Regions from separate parts of the Stenotrophomonas sp. T8 genome, predicted to be linked through region 2. Evidence: predicted binding sites of a transcription regulator. Region 2 holds the regulator's gene; each other region holds the start of a gene.
What was found. The regulator FliA, encoded in region 2, starts transcription of late flagellar genes. The targets are predictions, from matches to a motif close to TAAAGTTTNNCNNNCNNNGGCCGATAA.

Region 1 (3,273 bases), 780 kb from region 2:
GCGACAGATCGGTGTTGCCCGAGGCAATCTCGCCCGCTGCCAGGTTGATGCTGGACGCACTGGACTGGATGCGGCCGACAATCTGCTTGAGCTGATCGACGGTGGCGTTGCAGTCATCGCGCATGCGGGCGAACACGCCGTGGAAATCACCTTGCATGCGTACGGTGAGGTCACCGCGCGAAATAGCCTGCAGCAGCGTCGACACCTGTACCAGGTTCTCGTCGGTGGTCTGCATCAGACGATTGAGCCCGGCCACCATGTCGCGGAAATCGTAGGCGAAGCGACCTTCGTCACCGCGCAGGCTGAAGTCGCCTGCCGCGGCCGCTGTCGCCAACCGGCGGATCTCGCTGTTGATCGCCGACAGGCTGGTCTTGGTCTCGTCCATTGCCTGGGTGATCGCCGCCTTCTCGCCCGGCAGCGGATCCATGTCCACCGACAGGTCGCCACGGGCGTAATGCTTCATCACTTCGATCAGCCGGTTCTGCACCTGCACGTGCGAGCCGACCAGCGCATTCGTCTCGTGCACCATGCGCCCGTAGTCGCCGGGGAAGGCACCTTCGTCCATGCGATAGCTGAGGCTGCCTGCATCGTGCTGACGGGCCAACTCGCCCTGCGCCGCCATCACCGACTGCAACTGCGCCTGCATGTGCTGCATCGACCTGAGCAGCTGCGTCACCTCATCGTTGCCGGACGCGTCGATGCTGTTGTCCAGCCGCCCGTTGGCGATGCCGTCGGCCAGCTTCACCGCACCTTCCAGCGGGCGGGTCAGGCTGCGGGTGATGGCCCACGCGGCCAGCGAGCCCAGTATCAGGCTCAGCACGCCGAACACGATCGACAGCGTGCCGGTCCAGGATTCGGTTGAACGGTATTCCTCGCGGCTGCGCGCGGTCAGTGTCTCCTGATGCCGCAGCAGGGTCGAGATCGTCTCGTTCCATGCGGTAGCCAGTCCGTGCTCGGCGAGCAGTTCCTTGGCCGCACCGTCAAAATCACCCGCCTTCATGCGCTCGTGCAGATGCTGGGTGGAGGCGTCTGTCGCCTTGCGTGCCGCGTCGATTTTCGCAACCAGGGCATCGCCGGTGGCGTCGCGTGGAATCTTGATGTACTTGGCCCAGATACCATCGTAGGTCTGCGACAGCTCCTGCGCTTTCTGATAATCCTTGTCGAAATCCTCGCCGCGCTTGATCACCATCAGCCTGCGGTGCATCAACACTGCGTTGTTGGTATCCAGCATCTCGTTCAACAGCCGCATCTTCACCATGTTGACGTCCACCACTTTCGAGAACTGGGCAGACTTCAGATGGTTTCCGTACAGCGCCAGGCCGACGATGGCCACGATGAACAGCAGCAGCAAACCGAACCCGGCACCCAGCCGGGATCCCACTCGGAGGTTGCGTAAGGCGAGCATCTCAATTCCCTTGATCATGGCCGTATGATCGATGGCGGCGCAGGCAAGGGAAACTTTATAGGGCGATATTATTATATCGATCCAAAACTCTGGAACTGTGCAGACAGGTGTGAAAGCGGGCGACCCACGAGGGCGTTATATCCAGAAGGCATATCGCCACGTGTACCGAGAATAGGATAAGGCCGGGGCCTGCCGCCCCGCTATCTGGCATTACAGGGCAACAGGCCCCGGGAAGACCAGAGCCTTCCCGAGACTTGCCGCATAGACGCTCTCGAACTGGAAGGAGAGCACAAACTGGAACTCGCACGTCGCGGCGTAACGCTTGATGAAGTGGCATATTTCCTCCCAGGCACGTTCAAACCCGCTCGCGCGGAAATGAAACGAGCCGAGCAGGCCCACCTGCCACGAGGCCTCAATCCCTTCCGCTACGACAGCTTCCGGCGGGTCGACGATGCCGAACCCGAAGCCAGTGTTGGATGCTGGAAGATATCCACGCAGACCGTCAGTACCGTCGGAGTACTCGGCCTGGATCGAATCCAGGGCGTGCAGCACGGCACCCAGATCGGCACCGGCTTCGACTTCCAGAAACAGCGAAATGCTCATTATCGAACCATCAATCTGAAGCCAACAGCTTCATGACTCGGCATGGCCACTTTCGTCTTCGGCTTCATTTCTGTCCTGAAGAATTCCTGATTCATACGGACTACCCCTGCCCACCTTACCCATGGGAGCTCGCAACAATCCGGCTACCGCTTCAGATCAGTGTAGGTAGCACTCATATCCTTTATGCCCTCCTCGCTGTTCCCCATGGACGCTCTCACCGCGTCCAACCAGTCCTCCCACGCACCTGGATCCGTGGGGCTTCGATCCTCCTTAAGACTCCAGCCAAGTGAACCCAGCAGCCCCCCGATCTCATCGCTGGGGCCGCGGGAATAGTCGATCTGGAGGAAGTAGAACATCGCCATGTAAGCTTCCTCGATCGTCAAGAGCTGTTCTTTCACCAATAATCTCCCTGCATGCACCATTTCCAGAGCGACTCTCGCCGGATGTCAGCGATCACAATCCAATGAGGGTATGCCGGTTGAAGAACCGCATCTTCCCCTCGATCGTGAAGTCCGTGCGCCTGATTTCACCCAGCATCATCTCGCGTTGGGCGTCGTTCAACGTGCACGGCTCCAGAACATTGGCCTCCAGCACTCGCCCCGGGGGCGCCAGTCGCAGCTCGACAATGCAGGCATTGCCCTCGATGGGGACACCTGCTGGCCACGCCGTCATTGTGATCGCACGCATTTGCTCCTGGTACGCCACCCGCTCTGCTTCCTCCATCTGCGGGTCCGGCAGATACGGCGGGTTCGCCGCCACGTGCACAGCAGACTGCGTGGGCGTTGGCTCTGATATCGAACCAACGATCAGTTTGATCAGGGTGTTCTGTGAGGCCGTTACCGCCAAGGCGATCACCAGAGCGGTGTAGCTGACACCACCAGCCTTCTGCAGCTCAAGGTGCCGCCGATGTGCCCCGCGATGCTCGGCATCAACCTTGCGGACAATCCTTCGGCAATGCGACAGGTACAGCGGATTCGCCAGAATTCCTGCAAGTACGCGAAACACCAGGAAAGAGAGCAAGGACAACCATGGCAGCCCCAGCAGCACGAAGGTGGTCATCAGCAACGGCGAAAGGATGAACCAGATCGCGCCCCACGCATGCATGCGCCGGAAGAAGAACCAGAGTGACGAGAACAGGAATGCCGGCCAGTTCCATCGCCTTGGCGCCCTGCCGCTTGCTTCGTACAGCCTCCAGTGACGGAGATAGGCGCGGAACCTGTCACCTACCACGATCGCCAGTGCTTCCTTCTCGCTCAACCCATCTG
Region 2 (3,273 bases):
GCCACCCGCAGCGGGAGCTGTTGCGGCGGCGGGTGCAGCCACGGCACCGCCATGCATGTCGAACTGGGCGATCAGCTCCGGCGGCGCATAGCCCGGCTCGGTGCCGGAGGAAACTGCATCCAGCATCGCTTGCAGGTAGTCCAGCGATTGCTGGGCGGCATCGAAGTGATGGGCCTGCAGCACGGCCTGGCCCGCGCGCGCGATGCCCAGCGCTTCTTCGGCGGCGTGGCACAACTCGACCATGGCGGTGACGCCGAGGAAGCCGGCGCCGCCCTTGAGCGTGTGGTAGCCCCGGAACACCGCGTTGAGCTGCTCGGTGTCCTGTGGTGCCTGCTCCAGCGACACCAGCTGTTCGCCCAGGCGATCCAGGATTTCCTGCGCCTCGATGATGAAATCGGCAGTGATGTCGTCGGATACCGCGCTCATGCTTACAGCCCCAGGTCCGACAGCAGGTCGTCGGCGTCGTTCTGCGAGACCGCGTGGCGGTCCAGTCCCTTCAGTGCCGGCCCGGCCAGTTCCGGATCGGTGCGATGCTGTTCCGGCGGCAGGCCGAGCGCGCCGAAGCCCTCGTGCACGCGGCGGACGATGCCGACCACGCGACGGATGATCTGCCCGGTCAGGTCCTGGTAGCTCTGGGTCAGGGCGATCTCGGTGAGGTTGTGGCGGATGCGCTCGAGCTGTGCATCCTGGCCGGGCTGCAGGCCTTCGGCGCGCAGCTGTTCGGTCAGGCTGCGGCATTCCTCGGCCAGGTCCAGGGTGCGGTGCGTCGCCTGTTCGGTCATCGCCACCACGTGGTCCAGGCGTGCGCAGGCATCGTCCAGTTCGCCGGCCTCGCTGGGCACGGTCGGCAGTTCACCCAGGGCCTGCCCGAGCTCGCGGGCCAGCCGCGAGAGGCCGCTCATCATCGGCTGCGTGCGCAGCGCGACCAGTCCGTCGATGCGTTGCCGCCAGGCGGTTTCGTCACCGGACTCCAGTGCGTCCAGTGCTTCCTGCAGGCGCAGGGCGAGGGCATTCTTGTCGACCGTGGTGTCCATCAGGCGCTGGCCGCCAGGCGTTCGAAGATCTTGCCGAGCTTCTCTTCCAGCGTCTGCGCGGTGAACGGCTTGATGATGTAGCCGTTCACCCCGTTCTGGGCCGCTTCGATGATCTGCTCGCGCTTGGCTTCGGCGGTGACCATCAGCACCGGCAGGGTCTTCAGCTTGGCGTCGGCACGGATCGCCTTGAGCAGCTCGATGCCGGTCATGACCGGCATATTCCAGTCGGTGACCACGAAATCGAACGGCTGGCTCTGCAGCAGCGACAGCGCGGCATGCCCGTCCTCGGCTTCGGCGGTGTTGGTGAAGCCCAGATCGCCCAGCAGGTTCTTGACGATGCGACGCATGGTCGAGAAGTCGTCCACGATCAGGATGCGCATGTTCTTGTTCAAAGCAGAGTTCCTTTGTTGTTCATTCCGGGCGGCCGGGGGCAGCTGCCTCGGGGATGTTCATTCTTCGAGGCCGGCGTCGACGGCCTCGAATACCTTCAGCCGGCCGCGCAGGCGCAGCACCGCCTGGCCGTGGATCTGGCAGACCCGCGACTCGCTCACGCCGAGCACCGCGCCGATCTCCTTCAGATTGAGTTCCTGCTCGTAGTAGAGCGAGAGCACCAGCTGTTCGCGCTCGGGCAGATGGCCGATGGCCTTGCCCAGCTCGCGGCCGAACTCGCTGCGCTCCAGCACCTGCTGCGGGGTCGGGCCACCCTGGGCGACCGTGTCCAGCTCGCCCTGGTCCTCGATGCGCGACTCCAGGCTCAGCACCTGGCCACGCGCGGCGTCTTCCATCAGGCGCAGGTACTCGGGCAGTGGCATCTCCATCGCGGCGGCCACTTCGGTGGCGCTGGCGGCTCGGCCGCTGCTCTGTTCCAGGCGGCGGATGGTGGCCGCAGCATCGCGTGCACGGCGGTGCACCGAGCGCGGCACCCAGTCGCCACGGCGGATCTCGTCGATCATCGAGCCACGGATACGGATCGAGGCATAGGTCTCGAACGAGGCGCCCTGGTCGGCGTCGTAGCTGCGCGAAGCCTCGATCAGGCCCATCATGCCCGCCTGGATCAGGTCGTCGACTTCGACGCTGGCCGGCAGGCGCGCGGCCAGATGGTGGGCGATGCGCCGCACCAGGTCCGAGTGCTGGGCGATGACGTCGTTGGCCGCCGAGCGCTGGACTTCCCTGTACTGGGCCGCGCCTTTCATGCCGCCACCCCGCGCTGCTTGAGGATGCGTTCGAGGAAGAACTCGACGCCGCCGCGTGGTTCGGTGGGCGCCTGCCAGCGGGCCGTGCGGCGCGCGATCTCGGTGATGGCCAGTGCGGACGGGCTGGACGGGTAGGCCTTCACCACCGGCTGCTGGCGCTGCACCGACAGGCGCAGCCAGTCATCCTGCGGCACGCAGCCCAGATAGTTCAGCGAGACATCGGCGAGGAACTTCTCGCAGACGCGGGTCAGCTTCTCGTACAGTACGCGGCCCTCGTTGGGGTCGCGCACCATGTTGGCCACCACCTGGACGCGGTCCACGCCACGTTCGCGCGAGAGCACCTTGATCAGCGCGTAGGCGTCGGTGATTGAAGCCGGCTCGTCACAAACCACCACCACGGTGTCCTGCGCGGCCTGGCAGAAGGTCAGCACGCCGTCGGTGATGCCTGCGGCGGTGTCCACCACCATGATGTCCAGCTCGCGTTCCAGCTCGGAGAACACGTTGACCAGGCCGACGTGCTCGGCCGGGGCCAGCTCGGCCATGTGCCGGCGGCCGGACGCGGCCGGGACCACCAGCACGCCGTTCGGGCCTTCGACGATGACGTCGTCCAGCGAGCAGCGGCCGGCAACCAGGTCGGCCAGCGTATAGGTGGGGTTCAAGCCCAGGATCACGTCGATGTTGGCCAGGCCGAGGTCGGCGTCCAGCAGCAGCGTGCGCTTGCCCATGCCGGCCAGCGCCACGGCCAGGTTGGCCGACACGTTGGTCTTGCCCACGCCGCCCTTGCCGCCGGTCACGGCGATGGTGCGCACAGGGCCGAGCGGCTCGCTGCGGGTGGCCGACAGCGGGAAGGTCTTGGTCAGCTTGGCGTACTCACGCGACGGCATGGTTCAACTCCGGGTTGCAGGGCATATCGGCCGCTCGGCGCAAATCTTCAAGGCGAAGTACGAGATTGGCCGCACTGGCCCGGTGCAGGTCGTCCGGAACGTCCTGGCCGTCGGTCACCCAGGTGATCGGCAGGGCGTGGTCCACGGCCACCGACAGGGCGT
Region 3 (3,273 bases), 1.9 Mb from region 2:
TGGCGTAGGCGACCTGCCCTTCCGCATCGATCACCATCAAACCGGTCTGCGCACTGTCCAATGCCTGGCGCACCCGGGTGTTGCCGCGCGCCACGGCACGCTCGGTCTCGATACGCGCGCGGAGGCGCTGCTGCATGTCGACCAGGCGCTGCGCCAGCTGGCCGATCTCGTCGTTGGCGTTGTAGACGCGCAGGGTGGTGTCCAGGCGGTCGTCGGCGATGTCGCTGGCGAAGTGCAGGGTGTCCTGGATCGGCTGGCGCACTGCACGCAGCACCAGCACGAGGCTGGTGATCAGCACACCGGCGACCAGCAGCACGGTCAATGCAAACAGCACGCTCATCGTGCGCGCACCAGCCAGCTGGCGGGCCTGGGCACGGGCCAGTGCCGCGGCCTGTGCCTGCTGGAATGCGGCCAGCGCAGGCGCTACGCCCGCAGCGGTATCCAGCAGCGACTGCGCTTCCACATCCAGGCCGACACGGGCAGCGGTATACCCCAGCAATGCGGCCTGATACGCCTCCATTCCGGTGCGCAGGGTGTCCTGCGCATCCGCGGGCAGGCCCGCCAGCGCGAGATCGAACGGCAGCTTTTCTTCACTGGCGCGGTCGGCGTGGGTGGAATCACCGTCGAGCAGCAGCAGTGCCTCCTGCCGCCGCATCTTCTGCAGGGACAACGCCAGCGCATCCCGCTGCTGCGCATCCACCTGCCCCTGCAGCGTGTCTGCAGCCTGTTGCAGCTGCGCGGCGAGGCCGGCCTCACCACGGCCCATCTCGTCGACCCGTTCGAACAGGGCGGCCACACCCTGCGAGAACGCGCCTGCAGCTTCGGTCAACGCCTGCAGGGCCTTGCGCCGGCCGGCATCCATCGGCATCGTGCGCAGCGCCTGCAGATCGTGCTGCAGCGCCTTTTGCGTGGCCAGCAGCTGCGCGCGGTCGGCATCATCGAAACTGCGTGCATACTGGATCTGCAGGCGGCGCGCTTCGGCCACCCGCGTGGCCAGGCGCGCGGCGAGGTCACTGCCGCGCTGGTAGCTGGCCTGGCTGCGCGCAGCCTGCGTGCTGGCATGCCCGGTCCAGGCGTAGACGGCTGCGATTGCGACCAGTCCCAGGCCACAGACCCACAAGGTCGCCTTGAGCTTGTTGGCTACGCTCAGCCGATGCGGTTGCAGCCACAGCAGCAGGCCGGAGGACGCCGGGCGCAGCGCCGCAAGCCGCGTGCGCAGGGACCGGAGGTGGGAGACAACGGCCGACATGACAGACTCCAGGCAGAAGGACACACCTGTATCGGCCGGATTCAAGGCAACTTTAGAACTTTCGTCGTCCTGGCCCAGCGGTGATTGGCGGACGCGGCCTTTGTACCGGGTGCAGGCGACGCTGGCGTGACACGACCAGCGCCCTTGACCTCAGCCCCGGTTGGGGGAGCACAGTGGACGTTCCTCCCCGCCCGGTGCCGCCATGACGACGCTCGATGTCCCCCGCTACCTGCAGCGCCTGCAGCTGGATGCACCGCCACCGCGGACGCTGGCCGGCCTGACCCTGCTGCAGCAGCGCCACAACGCAGTGCTGCCGTTCGAGACCCTCAGCTGCCTGCTGCGCGATGCGGTACCGATCGACCTGGACAGCGTGCAGCGCAAGCTGCTGGACGAGCGCCGTGGCGGGTACTGCTTCGAACTCAATGGGGGCCTGCTGTCGCTGCTGCAGGCGCTGGGCTTCGATGCGCAGCCATTGACCGCGCGCGTGCTGCTGGCTGCCCAGGACGGCGAACTGACCGCACGGACCCACCTGCTGCTGCGCGTGCAGGTGGACGGCGATGACTGGCTGGTGGATGCCGGTTTCGGCAGCCTGACCCCGACCGTGCCGCTGCGGCTGCATGATCCGCAGCCGCAGGCCACGCCGCACGAACGCTATCTGCTGCAGCGGCTGCCTGGCGAGGGGGATTTCGTGCTGTACGCCGAATCCGGTGACGGCTGGCGGGCGATGTACCGTTTCGACCTGCACGTGCCCGCACCGATCGACAACGTGGTGGGCAACTGGTACGTGTGCACCCATCCCGACTCCAGCTTCCCTGGCCAACTGCGCGCGTCGCTGACCGGGCCGGACTGGCGACGCACCATCGGCAGCGGCAACTACACCGAGTACCGCCCCGGCCAGGCACCGGACAAGCGTCCGCTGCACGATGTTGCCGACGTGCGCGACGTGCTGCAGCAACGCTTCGGCATGCAGTTGCCCGAAGACCCGCGGCTCGATCCGGCGATCAACGACTGGCTGCAGCGCTCACGCGCCGCGACCTTGTAGAGCCGAGCCCATGCCCGGCTGAGCTTGGGCGGCTGGGTCAACAGCAGCCGAGCATGGGCTCGGCTCTACGGAACCGTGCGCGCCTGCAACGCAATCGGGTTGCCTTCACTTTCGCAGATCTCGGCCACGCTCCAGGCTCACCTCCAAGTCCATGCCCACACCTGCGGCCTCGTCGGCAAACGGAAGGTAGGCCATCCTGCAGTCGTGCAGCATGACACTCCTTGCAGGGCAGCGCTGGCATGCTGGGTGCCCCTTTCCTCGCGGAGTCCTGCATGTCCCTGGCCGATCACCAAAGTGCGCTGGCACCGCAGGGCTTCCTGCGCGTGGCGATCAACCTGGGCAACCCGGTGCTGGCGCAGGGCGATGCGCACTCGCCGCGCGGACCGTCGGTGGAGCTGGCCGCGATATTGGCGCAGCGCCTGGGTGTGCAGGCACGCTTCACCTGTCACGATGCCGCAGCCTCGGTGGTCGCTGCGGCAGGCGAAGACGGCTGGGATCTGGCCTTCCTGGCCATCGATCCGGCACGTGCCGACCGCATCGCCTTCAGTGCTCCGTACGTGGAGATCGAAGGCACCTATCTGGTGCGCGAGGACAGTCCCGCGCAGCAGGTGACCGACCTCGACCGCGAGGGGCTGCGCATCGCGGTGGGCCGCGGTGCAGCCTACGATCTGTTTCTCAGCCGCGAACTGCGCCACGCCACGATCGAACGGGCCGAGACGTCGGCGGCTGCGATCACCCTGTTCGATCTGCAGCGCCTGGATGCCGCCGCCGGCGTGCGCCAGCCGCTGCAAGCATGGGCGCGGGCGCATCCCGGCCACCGCGTGCTGGCTGACCGTTTCACCGCGATCCAGCAGGCGGTGGCGGCGCCGGCATCCCGCCCCGCCGACGCGCTGCAGGCGCTGTTCGAAGAAGTGGAGGCGATCAAGGCCGGCTCGCTGCTGGAGGAGGCATTCGCGCGCGCCGGGCAGGCGGTCACGCTGGT

Region 1: the regulator FliA is predicted to act here: its motif matches at 1,437-1,463, upstream of ACSDHM_RS04510 (methyl-accepting chemotaxis protein).
Region 3: the regulator FliA is predicted to act here: its motif matches at 1,278-1,304, upstream of ACSDHM_RS16915 (methyl-accepting chemotaxis protein).

What each region holds. Positions count from the first base shown of each region.
Region 1 covers NZ_CP195329.1:955,766-959,038, reverse strand. Annotated here, with positions in the region: gene ACSDHM_RS04510 (methyl-accepting chemotaxis protein) at 1-1,405, opposite strand, end outside; gene ACSDHM_RS04505 (hypothetical protein) at 1,616-2,008, opposite strand; gene ACSDHM_RS04500 (hypothetical protein) at 2,152-2,406, opposite strand; gene ACSDHM_RS04495 (DUF2628 domain-containing protein) at 2,462-3,273, opposite strand, start outside.
Region 2 covers NZ_CP195329.1:1,736,738-1,740,010, forward strand. Annotated here, with positions in the region: gene ACSDHM_RS08180 (chemotaxis protein CheA) at 1-426, opposite strand, end outside; gene ACSDHM_RS08185 (protein phosphatase CheZ) at 429-1,034, opposite strand; gene cheY (chemotaxis response regulator CheY) at 1,034-1,426, opposite strand; gene ACSDHM_RS08195 (RNA polymerase sigma factor FliA) at 1,484-2,227, opposite strand; gene ACSDHM_RS08200 (MinD/ParA family ATP-binding protein) at 2,224-3,111, opposite strand; gene flhF (flagellar biosynthesis protein FlhF) at 3,098-3,273, opposite strand, start outside.
Region 3 covers NZ_CP195329.1:3,645,078-3,648,350, forward strand. Annotated here, with positions in the region: gene ACSDHM_RS16915 (methyl-accepting chemotaxis protein) at 1-1,249, opposite strand, end outside; gene ACSDHM_RS16920 (arylamine N-acetyltransferase family protein) at 1,452-2,291, shown strand; gene ACSDHM_RS16925 (ABC transporter substrate-binding protein) at 2,564-3,273, shown strand, end outside; gene ACSDHM_RS16930 (LysR substrate-binding domain-containing protein) at 3,264-3,273, opposite strand, start outside.